Thermoleptolyngbya sichuanensis A183: one gene and its partners. Each later gene encodes a partner of the first gene's protein in a complex. Links are inferred from orthologs where the notes say so. Each region holds a gene or a part of one and is shown in the gene's direction. Other genes may lie near its edges. The genes, in order: accB, accD and accC.

Region 1 (3,106 bases):
AGCAGGTGCTTTCGGTCTTTCCCGCCTCGCCCCAAAAGTGCCTGCAACAAGGCGGCTGGAACCTGATTTTGCTGAATTCCAGCCAGTGGAACGAAGTATCTGGGCGGCTCTCCGACGATAGCCTGCGCTGGCTTGATACTCAGTTGCGCCAGTTTGCCCATCTGCCGACGCTCGTGGCGCTGCACCATCCCCCGCTGGCCGTTGGTTCCGCCTGGATGGATGCTATCGGGCTGCAAAATCGGGAGGATTTGTTTGCGGTGCTGGATCAGCATCCCCAGGTAAAGCTGGTGGTGTTTGGGCATATTCACCAGGAATTTGACCAGATGCGGCAGGGCGTGCGCTATTTGGGCACACCGTCTACCTGTGTCCAGTTTTCGCCAAATATCGACGAATTTTCGATTGATTTGACCCGTCAGCCAGGGTTTCGAGAAATCACGCTGTATCCGGACGGACGCTACGAAACGCAGGTGGTGCGGGCGGAGCGGCAAGCCTCTCTGGTGTAGCCAGTCTCTAGGGCAGGGAGGCTAGCTGTTCCCAGGTTTGCATGGCGGCGTTTGCATGGCGGCGTTTGTGCGGTGGCGTTTGTGCGGTGGCGTTTGTGCGGTGGCGTTTGTGAGGCGGCGTTTTTAGCCCGCTGTCCACTGCGTCCCCCTCAAGCGGTACAATGTATCGTCGGTTGTTCTTCTCTCATCACCTCGATTCATGATTTCCAGCAACGACTTTCGTCCGGGCGTGAGCATTGTCCTCGATGGTTCTGTATGGCGCGTGGTGGAATTTCTCCATGTCAAGCCTGGTAAGGGGTCGGCGTTTGTGCGGACGAAGCTGAAAAATGCCCAAACAGGCAACGTGGTGGAACGCACCTTCCGCGCCGGAGAAACCGTCCCCCAGGCGATCTTGGAAAAAAGCGTGATGCAGCACACTTATAAAGAGGGTGATGATTACGTCTTTATGGATATGGAGAGCTACGAAGAAGGGCGGCTGACGGCAGCGCAAATTGGCGATCGCGTCAAATATTTGAAAGAGGGCATGGAAGTGAACGTCGTCCGCTGGGGCGACCAGGTGATGGAAGTGGAACTGCCCAACTCCGTCGTTTTGGAAATTATCGAAACAGACCCCGGCGTGAAGGGCGATACAGCGACGGGTGGCACCAAGCCCGCCATTGTGGAGACGGGCGCTCAGGTGATGGTGCCGCTGTTCATTGCCAAGGGCGAGCGCATCAAGATTGACACCCGCACCGATACTTATCTGGGGCGCGAAACCTCGTGAGTTTTGGCTGGCTTGCTGTGACCGCTGGTGACGTGGGGCGATAAAAACCGTGGAATTAAACTTTAATGAGATTCTTGAGCTTCTGTCTCTGCTAAACCAGACCGATTTGGCAGAGTTTACGTTGAAAAGCAGCGATTTTGAGCTGATTTTGCGGAAGCAGGGCAAAGAGAGCGATCGCCCAACGGTTGTCGAATCCGTCGATCCGGCCCGCTTCATGCCGCCCCCGGTTGCCCCGGTCGCGCCCATTGCGCCCGCTGCGCCCCCGGCTGCTCCCATCCCCTCGCCCCCATCCCCCCTGGCCACCGAAAAGCTGGTGGAGATTACCTCGCCAATTGTGGGCACGTTTTACAGCGCCCCTGCGCCGGATGAGCCGCCGTTTGTGAATGTGGGCGATCGCATTCGCAATGGGCAGACGGTGTGCATCATCGAGGCGATGAAAATCATGAACGAAATCGAGGCCGAGGTAAACGGCGAAATCGTCGAAATTTTAGTGAAAAACGGTGACTCGGTAGAATTTGGGCAGGTGTTGATGCGGGTGAATCCTGGCTAAGGGCGATCGCCCTTCTTCAGGAATGCGTTCAATAAAGTGGGCCTTTCAATCAAGCGGGCTTTTAGTTTTTCAGAAACGGTTTTTTGAAAAGCGCTCAACTCCCACGCAGCCGCTATTTTCTCAGTCAAAATTCATTTAGAATGCAGGCAGTTTCCCTAAGCTAATCCTGAATCTGGAGATCCAAGCGGGGCTGTTGCACGTAGTTGCTTCAGGATTGAAGGATTCAGGCTGCTGACCTAATGCGGATCTAACCTGCCATGAGTGTTGAAGATATCGCTACACTGCTGCATCCGGCGATCGCCGTTTTCTTTGTGTTCCCCCTGATTGGTGCGGTGGTGTACTTTGCCTGGCAAACCCGTCAGCGCCGCTTACAGCTTGTTGCCGGAGACAAGAGCAAGATTCCGCCCATCGTCGGCCCCGACCATTTCAAGCTGGGCAAATGGCTGAGCGCTTCTGTCGTGGGCATCACGCTGCTGGGCATGGCGCAGCCGATTTACAAAAAGCTCGTGCTAGACAGCGGCAATTGGGCGGCAAATTCCACCCGGTTTTACCTAATTCTGGGATTCTTTATCGCCACTATCGCCGCACTGGTGTTTCTCTATCGCGCTGCCTCGCTGAATCCGCAAACTGCCTGGTTCTGGCGGGCCCTGTTTGCTATGCTCACGGGGCTAGGGATGTGGATTATCGGCTTCCAAAAGTTTCAGGCTGGCGACGGAAATTTGTACGATCTTGTTTTTCGGCGCGATTTTGAGTGGCAGGTGTCGCATTTCTACTACGGCATGATCGCCGCCATGCTGATGATTTTTTCGCTGGCGATCGCCCCTGACATCTACAGCCGCGACAAGGAAAAAGCCCTGACCTGGCGTAGAGTCCACACCGCGCTCAATACCATTGCCCTGCTGTTTTTTGTGGGTCAGGCCCTGACTGGCCCCCGCGACCTGCTAGAAATTCCCCTAAGCTGGCAAAAGTCCTACGTCGAGCAGCTTTATATCCAGAATTGCCAGACCCAGCCCTGCCAGGTGCAGGCCTCGCCTGCGGAAGAAGCGCCCTAGGGACAGGCAACCCCGTGATGGGATCGCGGGCGATCGCCCCTCTATCTCAGTGCAGATGTTGTGCTCGGGCAATTCTGCGGGTGCGATTTCCTAGCGATCGCTGTGATAGCGACTGGGGGTGGTTCCTGTCAATTTACGAAACTGCTGGATCAGGTGGCAGTGGCTATTAAATCCGCAGCGGAGCGCAATTTCCATAATTGGATCATCGGTTTGTTTGAGCAGTTGTTTTGCCGTTTCG
Region 2 (3,000 bases), 1.0 Mb from region 1 along the record:
GTGGCTAGGCTGGAAATTGCTGCTGCTGGCGGGGTTTCTGGCGTGCGTGTTGGGGGCATTTGTGGGCGGGGGGGCGATCGCCCTTGGCCTGCTCAGCCGTCGCCAGCCCATCCCTTTCGGCCCGTTTCTGGCACTTGGCGCGATTCTCGCCGTCTTCTTTGGAGAGAGCCTGATTCGCGGCTACCTGGGGCTCTTTTGGGGCATTGTTCAATAAATTCCCTAATTCCCTAAATTCCCCAAACAGCGCCCCAGAGGAAATGGCTGGAAGCCTTGCAGCCCCTCAAACTGGGAATCTAAAACTGGCAATCTAAAATCGCTAATCTAAAAGCCAGAATCAAGATCTCAGAGCAAAGCAACAGGACGCAGAACCGCTCCGGCCCCCAACCCCCAACCCCTGATCTCCCCCCGCCTCTGATAGAATCAACATCGTAGTTTGAATCACATACGCTACGGATGTGGCTTGGACAACGTTGAGAACCACCAATACTTATTTGGAAGCAGAACTCATGCAGCAAATGCTGGCGGCCCATGAGATTCCGGCGCGGGTGGTGGCACAGGGCGTTCAGGCGCATTTCGGCGGGGGCACGCCTGCGGCGGTGCAGGTTGACCCGCGAGACTGGTGGACGGCGCTGCTGCTGCTGAGTCCTATCGATGACGCAGAGGACGTAAAACCGGAGTAGCGCAGAGGGGCGATCGCCCTCTCCTAGCACACTAGAAACGCCTCCCCACTTATCCCTTTAGTAAAGTCTTCTACGTAAAGTCTCCCGTTTTCACAGAATCTTCCCCAATCCACTCTTTCCATTCTCTTTTGCCATAGAGCCTTTGCCATAGAGCGCCGCCTCAGCGAAATTTAACACCACCCTTTATCCCCTGTTTTTTTCATGTCTCTGTTTGACTGGTTTGCAAATCGACGCAAAGCTGGTGCCATCAGCCAGAATCAGCAGGAGCGAGAAATCGCCGACGGACTCTGGAGCAAGTGCCCCAACTGCGGCGTGTTGACCTATACCAAAGACCTGCGGGCAAACCTCATGGTCTGTCCAGAGTGCAAGCATCACAACCGCATCTTTAGCGACGAGCGCATTCAGCAACTGATCGATCCAGGCACCTGGACCCCGCTGGACGAACACCTATCGCCCACCGATCCGCTGGGTTTTCGCGATCGCAAATCCTACAGCGATCGCATCCGCGACACTCAGGAAAAAACACGCCTCAGGGATGCTGTTGCCACAGGCGTTGGACGGCTGAACGATTTGCCCGTGGCGCTGGGCGTGATGGACTTTCGCTTTATGGGCGGCAGCATGGGGTCTGTCGTGGGCGAAAAGCTGACCCGCATGATTGAACGAGGCACGCGCGATCGCCTCCCAGTGATTATCGTCTGTGCTTCTGGCGGCGCACGAATGCAGGAGGGAATGCTCAGCCTCATGCAAATGGCGAAAATCTCCGGGGCCCTAGAGCGACACCGAGAAGCCTGTCTGCTCTACATCCCCGTGCTAACCCATCCCACAACGGGCGGCGTAACGGCTAGCTTTGCTATGCTGGGCGACCTGATCCTGGCGGAACCCCAGGCCACTATCGGCTTTGCAGGGCGGCGTGTCGTCGAGCAGACCCTCCGCGAAAAGCTCCCCGACGACTTTCAAACCTCGGAATATTTGCTCAACCACGGCTTTGTAGATACCATCGTGCCGCGCACTGAGTTGAAAAAAACCCTGGCCCAACTCATCCTGCTGCATCAGCCTCCACAGCCCGCAACCCACGCGGTTCACGTCCCCGACACCGTACCCGAAACCTTGCCACTCAAAATTCCCCACGAGTTGTAATCTCGTTGTGGCTTCGATAGCAATTTCAGCGTAATTTCAGTAGTTTCAATAATTTCACACCGCATATAAGCCGTCATTGCAAGCGGTCACCATCCGGACAGGAAAAAGCTTGTATGGTGGATCTGTTGTCTTTACTGAGATCCTGCTGCTACGCCCCTATGCAACTCATCGCCGCAATGCAGGAGGTGTTTCGCCAGCCTCCGATTCCCTACGAGCCGCAAAAGCACTCCCTCAAAGCCTGGGCCAAGTATTGCCTGCAAGATCGGGGCTACAAAGTCCTCTACGCCGATCGCGCCGATTTTGCCATCGAGTCTCGAACCGACGGCAAAGTCTTCTTTCGCGTCACCGAAAACCCTGCCGATGTAACCCCAGACCTGGGCTGGATCGTGTGCGATCGCACATCCCAAGTCACCACCGTCATCGCCCCACACACTCCCGAATAAGGATACAGACCAGCACCACCACCCCTCCCCCCACCTCTTCGTTCTTCCTTCTTCCCTCTTCGTTCTTCTCTCTTCCTTTTTCCCTCTTCTTTCTTCCCTCTTTTTTCTCTCTCCTCCCATGCGGGATCTCTACCCCCCCATCGAACCCTACGCCTCTGGCACCCTCCAGGTTTCCGACCTACACACCATTTACTACGAAGAAGCGGGCAACCCCCAAGGCAAACCCGTCGTCTTTTTGCACGGCGGCCCCGGCGGCGGCATTACGCCCAGCTATCGCCAGTTTTTTGACCCGGAAAAGTGGCGCGTGGTTCTATTTGACCAGCGGGGCTGTGGTCGCAGCACGCCCCACGCCGAACTACGCGAAAACACCACCTGGGACTTGGTGAATGACATTGAGACAATTCGGACGCACCTGGGCATCGATCGCTGGGTGGTCTTTGGCGGCAGTTGGGGCAGCACGCTCTCTCTCGCCTACAGCCAGACCCATCCCGACCGCTGCAAGGGGCTAATTTTGCGGGGCATTTTCATGCTGCGGCGCAAGGAATTGCTGTGGTTCTACCAGGAGGGATGCAGCTACATCTATCCCGATGCCTGGGAAGACTACCTGAAGCCGATTCCTGCGGAGGAGCGGCACGATTTAATCAGCGCCTACTACAGACGGCTGACCAGCGATGACCCGGCAATTCGGCTGGAGGCGGCCCGCGCTTGGTCGGTCTGGGAAGCCAGTACCAGCAAGCTCC
Region 3 (3,042 bases), 5.1 Mb from region 1 along the record:
GGTTCCAATTGGAGGGATCAGGTTGCGCCCTCGACCGCCGCGCAAGACTATGTGGCTCGCATTCGGGAGGTGTCGAACGAGTCTCCCGAACTGCTGATCTCCCATCTCTACACCCGCTATCTGGGCGACCTCTCTGGGGGGCAAATTCTCAAGAAAATTGCTCAGAACGCGATGAATCTGTCGGAGGGTCAGGGCACTAACTTCTACGAGTTTGAGCAGATTCCCGACGAGAAGGCGTTTAAGGTGATGTACCGCGATCGCCTCGACAGCCTGCCCGTGGATGAAGCCACCGCCGACCGCATCGTGGACGAAGCCAACGCTGCCTTTGGCATGAATATGTCCATGTTCAAAGAGCTAGAAGGCAACCTGATCAAGGCGATCGGCATTCAGCTCTTTAATCTGCTCACTCGCCGCACCCGTCGCGGCAGCACCGAACTGGCAACGGCAGAGTAGGGATCAGAGGATCAGAGATTCAAATTTAGGGATTGCAACTTGGGGACTCATTTGGGGTTCTCATGCGGCATTCCGACAAATCGGGTGAGTCTTTTGGGTTGGAGCGTTCGCGTTGAAGCCGAGCGTTTTGGACAAAAGGATTGACCCGATTGTTTTTTACAACATGGTTTTTGCACAGCCAGGACTTGTACAGCCAGGACTTGTACAGCTAGGACTTGTGCAGCCAGGAGTTACGCTGTTTTTTGCCGATGTAGGGCGATCGCCCGACCTCACCCTAATTCCTGTAACCGACCCTGAACCGCATCCCTAAACCCTGGGCCCCGATTCGGCGTAAAATTCAAAACACTGGCTAGTCAATCCCTGGCCGTTGATTCCTTGCGCCGGGCCTTACGAGATGCGTTTTGAAAAGATTCTGATTGCCAACCGTGGTGAGATTGCCCTCCGCATTTTGCGGACTTGCGAAGAGATGGGCATTGCCACTGTGGCAGTGCATTCTACTATTGACCGCAATGCGCTGCATGTGCAGCTTGCGGATGAGGCGGTGTGTATTGGCGAGCCGCCCAGCAGCAAGAGCTATTTGAACATTCCCAATATCATCGCGGCAGCGCTCACCCGCAACGTCAGCGCGATTCATCCCGGCTACGGTTTTTTGGCAGAAAATGCCCGCTTCGCGGAGATCTGCGCCGATCACCAAATTGCCTTTATCGGGCCCTCTCCGTCTGCGATGCGGGCGATGGGCGACAAGTCTACGGCCAAGGAAACGATGCAGCGAATCGGCGTGCCCACTGTGCCGGGGAGCGATGGGCTGTTGACCGATGAGAAAGAAGCACTGGCGATCGCCCGCAAAATTGGCTATCCCGTCATCATCAAAGCCACAGCGGGTGGCGGCGGCCGGGGAATGCGGCTGGTTCGCAGCGAAGCGGATTTGGTCAAGTCTTTTCTGGCGGCCCAGGGCGAGGCCGAAGCAGCCTTTGGCAATCCCGGTGTGTATCTAGAGAAATTTATCGAGCGGCCCCGCCACATCGAGTTTCAGATTCTCGCCGACGGCTATGGCAACGTGATTCACTTGGGCGAACGCGACTGCTCGATTCAGCGCCGCCACCAAAAGCTGCTCGAAGAAGCGCCCAGCCCCGCCCTCACGCCGGAACTGCGGGAAAAAATGGGGTCAGCGGCGGTGCGCGTGGCCCAGGCGATCAACTACCTCGGCACGGGCACGATCGAGTTTCTGCTGGATGCCTCCGGTCAGTTCTATTTCATGGAAATGAACACGCGCATCCAGGTCGAGCATCCCGTTACGGAGATGATTACTGGCATGGACTTGATCGCGGAGCAGATTCGCGTGGCCCAGGGCGATCGCCTCCGACTCACTCAAGAGCAGGTGCAGTTGCGCGGCCACGCCATCGAATGCCGGATCAATGCCGAAGACCCAGATCAGAACTTTCGCCCTGCCCCCGGACGCATCAGCGGCTATCTGCCCCCCGGCGGCAACGGCGTTCGCATTGATTCCCACGTCTACACGGACTATGAAATTCCGCCCTACTACGACTCGCTGATCGGCAAGCTGATCGTTTGGGGGAGCGATCGCCCCACGGCTATTCGCCGCATGAAGCGGGCCCTGCGCGAGTTCGCCATCACGGGGCTGCCCACCACCATCGGCTTCCACCAGCGGATTCTGGAAACGCAGGATTTTGCAGACGGGCGTGTTTACACCAATTTTGTGGAGCAGATCATGCAACGGTAGGCGCGGGTTGATCAAAAGCCTGGGGGATGGAAGCCTCATCCCCAACCTCATACCAAACCTCATCCCCAACTTCACACCCAACCTCATACACCACCTCCTCCCCTCAACCGCTCAATCAACGCCTGCCGCATGACCTCGACCGGAACCTCCTGCCCCAGCCACAAACGCAGGGCAGCGGCTCCCTGCTGCACCAGCATTTCCAGACCGCTGATGGGCATTGCGCCGAGGGCAGTGGCCTGCTGCAAAAAGCGGGTGGGGTTGGGGGTATAGATCAGGTCGTAGGCGATCGCCCCTGGTTTCATCGTCAGCCCTGGCTCTGCACCCAGCGGCGAAGCCTGAGTATGGGGTTGCATCCCGATGGGCGTGGTGTTGACCAGCAGAGTTGCCCCAGGGAGGAGATTCGGCAAATCCTCCCACGGATGCACCGAGAGCGTGGCAATCGGCGAGTTTCGCCAGCTTTGCTGAAAGGCTTTGAGCTTGTTTAGGTCGCGCCCGACGACGTGGATTTGCGCCAGTCCCAGTTGGGAACAGCCAGCGACGACGGCCCGCGCCGCGCCGCCGTTTCCCAAAATCACTGCCGTACTCTGGCTCCAGTCGGGCGATCGCTCTGGGGGCAGGGTCAACAGCGGCGACAGAAATCCCTCCACATCAGTATTGGTGCCGGCCCAGCCCGTTTCTGTTCGCCAGATTGTGTTGACCGCGCCCACCGATTGGGCAATCTCTGAAATATGATTCAGAAACGGTATCACAGCCTGCTTGTGGGGAATCGTGACGTTGAAGCCGCGCAGACCGATGGCGGCAAACCCGGCGATCGCCTGGGGCAGGTCTTCCGGCGCAACGGGCAGCGG

The links.
Region 2: the proteins of accB (region 1) and accD are in contact, whole or in part, in a solved structure (PDB 8UXZ), measured with the Escherichia coli proteins. The link is inferred for Thermoleptolyngbya sichuanensis A183 from one-to-one orthologs.
Region 3: the proteins of accB (region 1) and accC are in contact, whole or in part, in a solved structure (PDB 8UXZ), measured with the Escherichia coli proteins. The link is inferred for Thermoleptolyngbya sichuanensis A183 from one-to-one orthologs.

What each region holds. Positions count from the first base shown.
Region 1 is NZ_CP053661.1:343,672-346,777, reverse strand. What follows is about bases 115-3,065. They hold accB (acetyl-CoA carboxylase biotin carboxyl carrier protein), read left to right. Parts: upstream 115-1,315; coding sequence 1,316-1,816; downstream 1,817-3,065. Other genes in these bases: HPC62_RS01540 (DUF4079 domain-containing protein), read left to right, coding at 2,074-2,868; efp (elongation factor P), read left to right, coding at 703-1,266; HPC62_RS23810 (hypothetical protein), read right to left, coding at 511-642; cpdA (3',5'-cyclic-AMP phosphodiesterase), read left to right, coding at 115-503. Also shown: more of cpdA, read left to right, coding at 1-114. UniProt on the Escherichia coli protein: This protein is a component of the acetyl coenzyme A carboxylase complex; first, biotin carboxylase catalyzes the carboxylation of the carrier protein and then the transcarboxylase transfers the carboxyl group to form malonyl-CoA.
Region 2 is NZ_CP053661.1:1,387,703-1,390,702, reverse strand. The notes cover bases 5-2,849. They hold accD (acetyl-CoA carboxylase, carboxyltransferase subunit beta), read left to right. Parts: upstream 5-881; coding sequence 882-1,817; downstream 1,818-2,849. Other genes in these bases: pip (prolyl aminopeptidase), read left to right, coding at 2,379-2,849; HPC62_RS05945 (hypothetical protein), read left to right, coding at 1,976-2,260; HPC62_RS05955 (hypothetical protein), read left to right, coding at 456-680; HPC62_RS05960 (prepilin peptidase), read left to right, coding at 5-214. Outside these bases: more of HPC62_RS05960, read left to right, coding at 1-4; more of pip, read left to right, coding at 2,850-3,000.
Region 3 is NZ_CP053661.1:5,488,326-5,491,367, reverse strand. The notes cover bases 134-3,020. They hold accC (acetyl-CoA carboxylase biotin carboxylase subunit), read left to right. Parts: upstream 134-847; coding sequence 848-2,194; downstream 2,195-3,020. Other genes in these bases: HPC62_RS22765 (shikimate dehydrogenase), read right to left, coding at 2,278-3,020; HPC62_RS22775 (hypothetical protein), read left to right, coding at 617-763; HPC62_RS22780 (biliverdin-producing heme oxygenase), read left to right, coding at 134-453. Also shown: more of HPC62_RS22780, read left to right, coding at 1-133; more of HPC62_RS22765, read right to left, coding at 3,021-3,042. UniProt on the Escherichia coli protein: This protein is a component of the acetyl coenzyme A carboxylase complex; first, biotin carboxylase catalyzes the carboxylation of the carrier protein and then the transcarboxylase transfers the carboxyl group to form malonyl-CoA.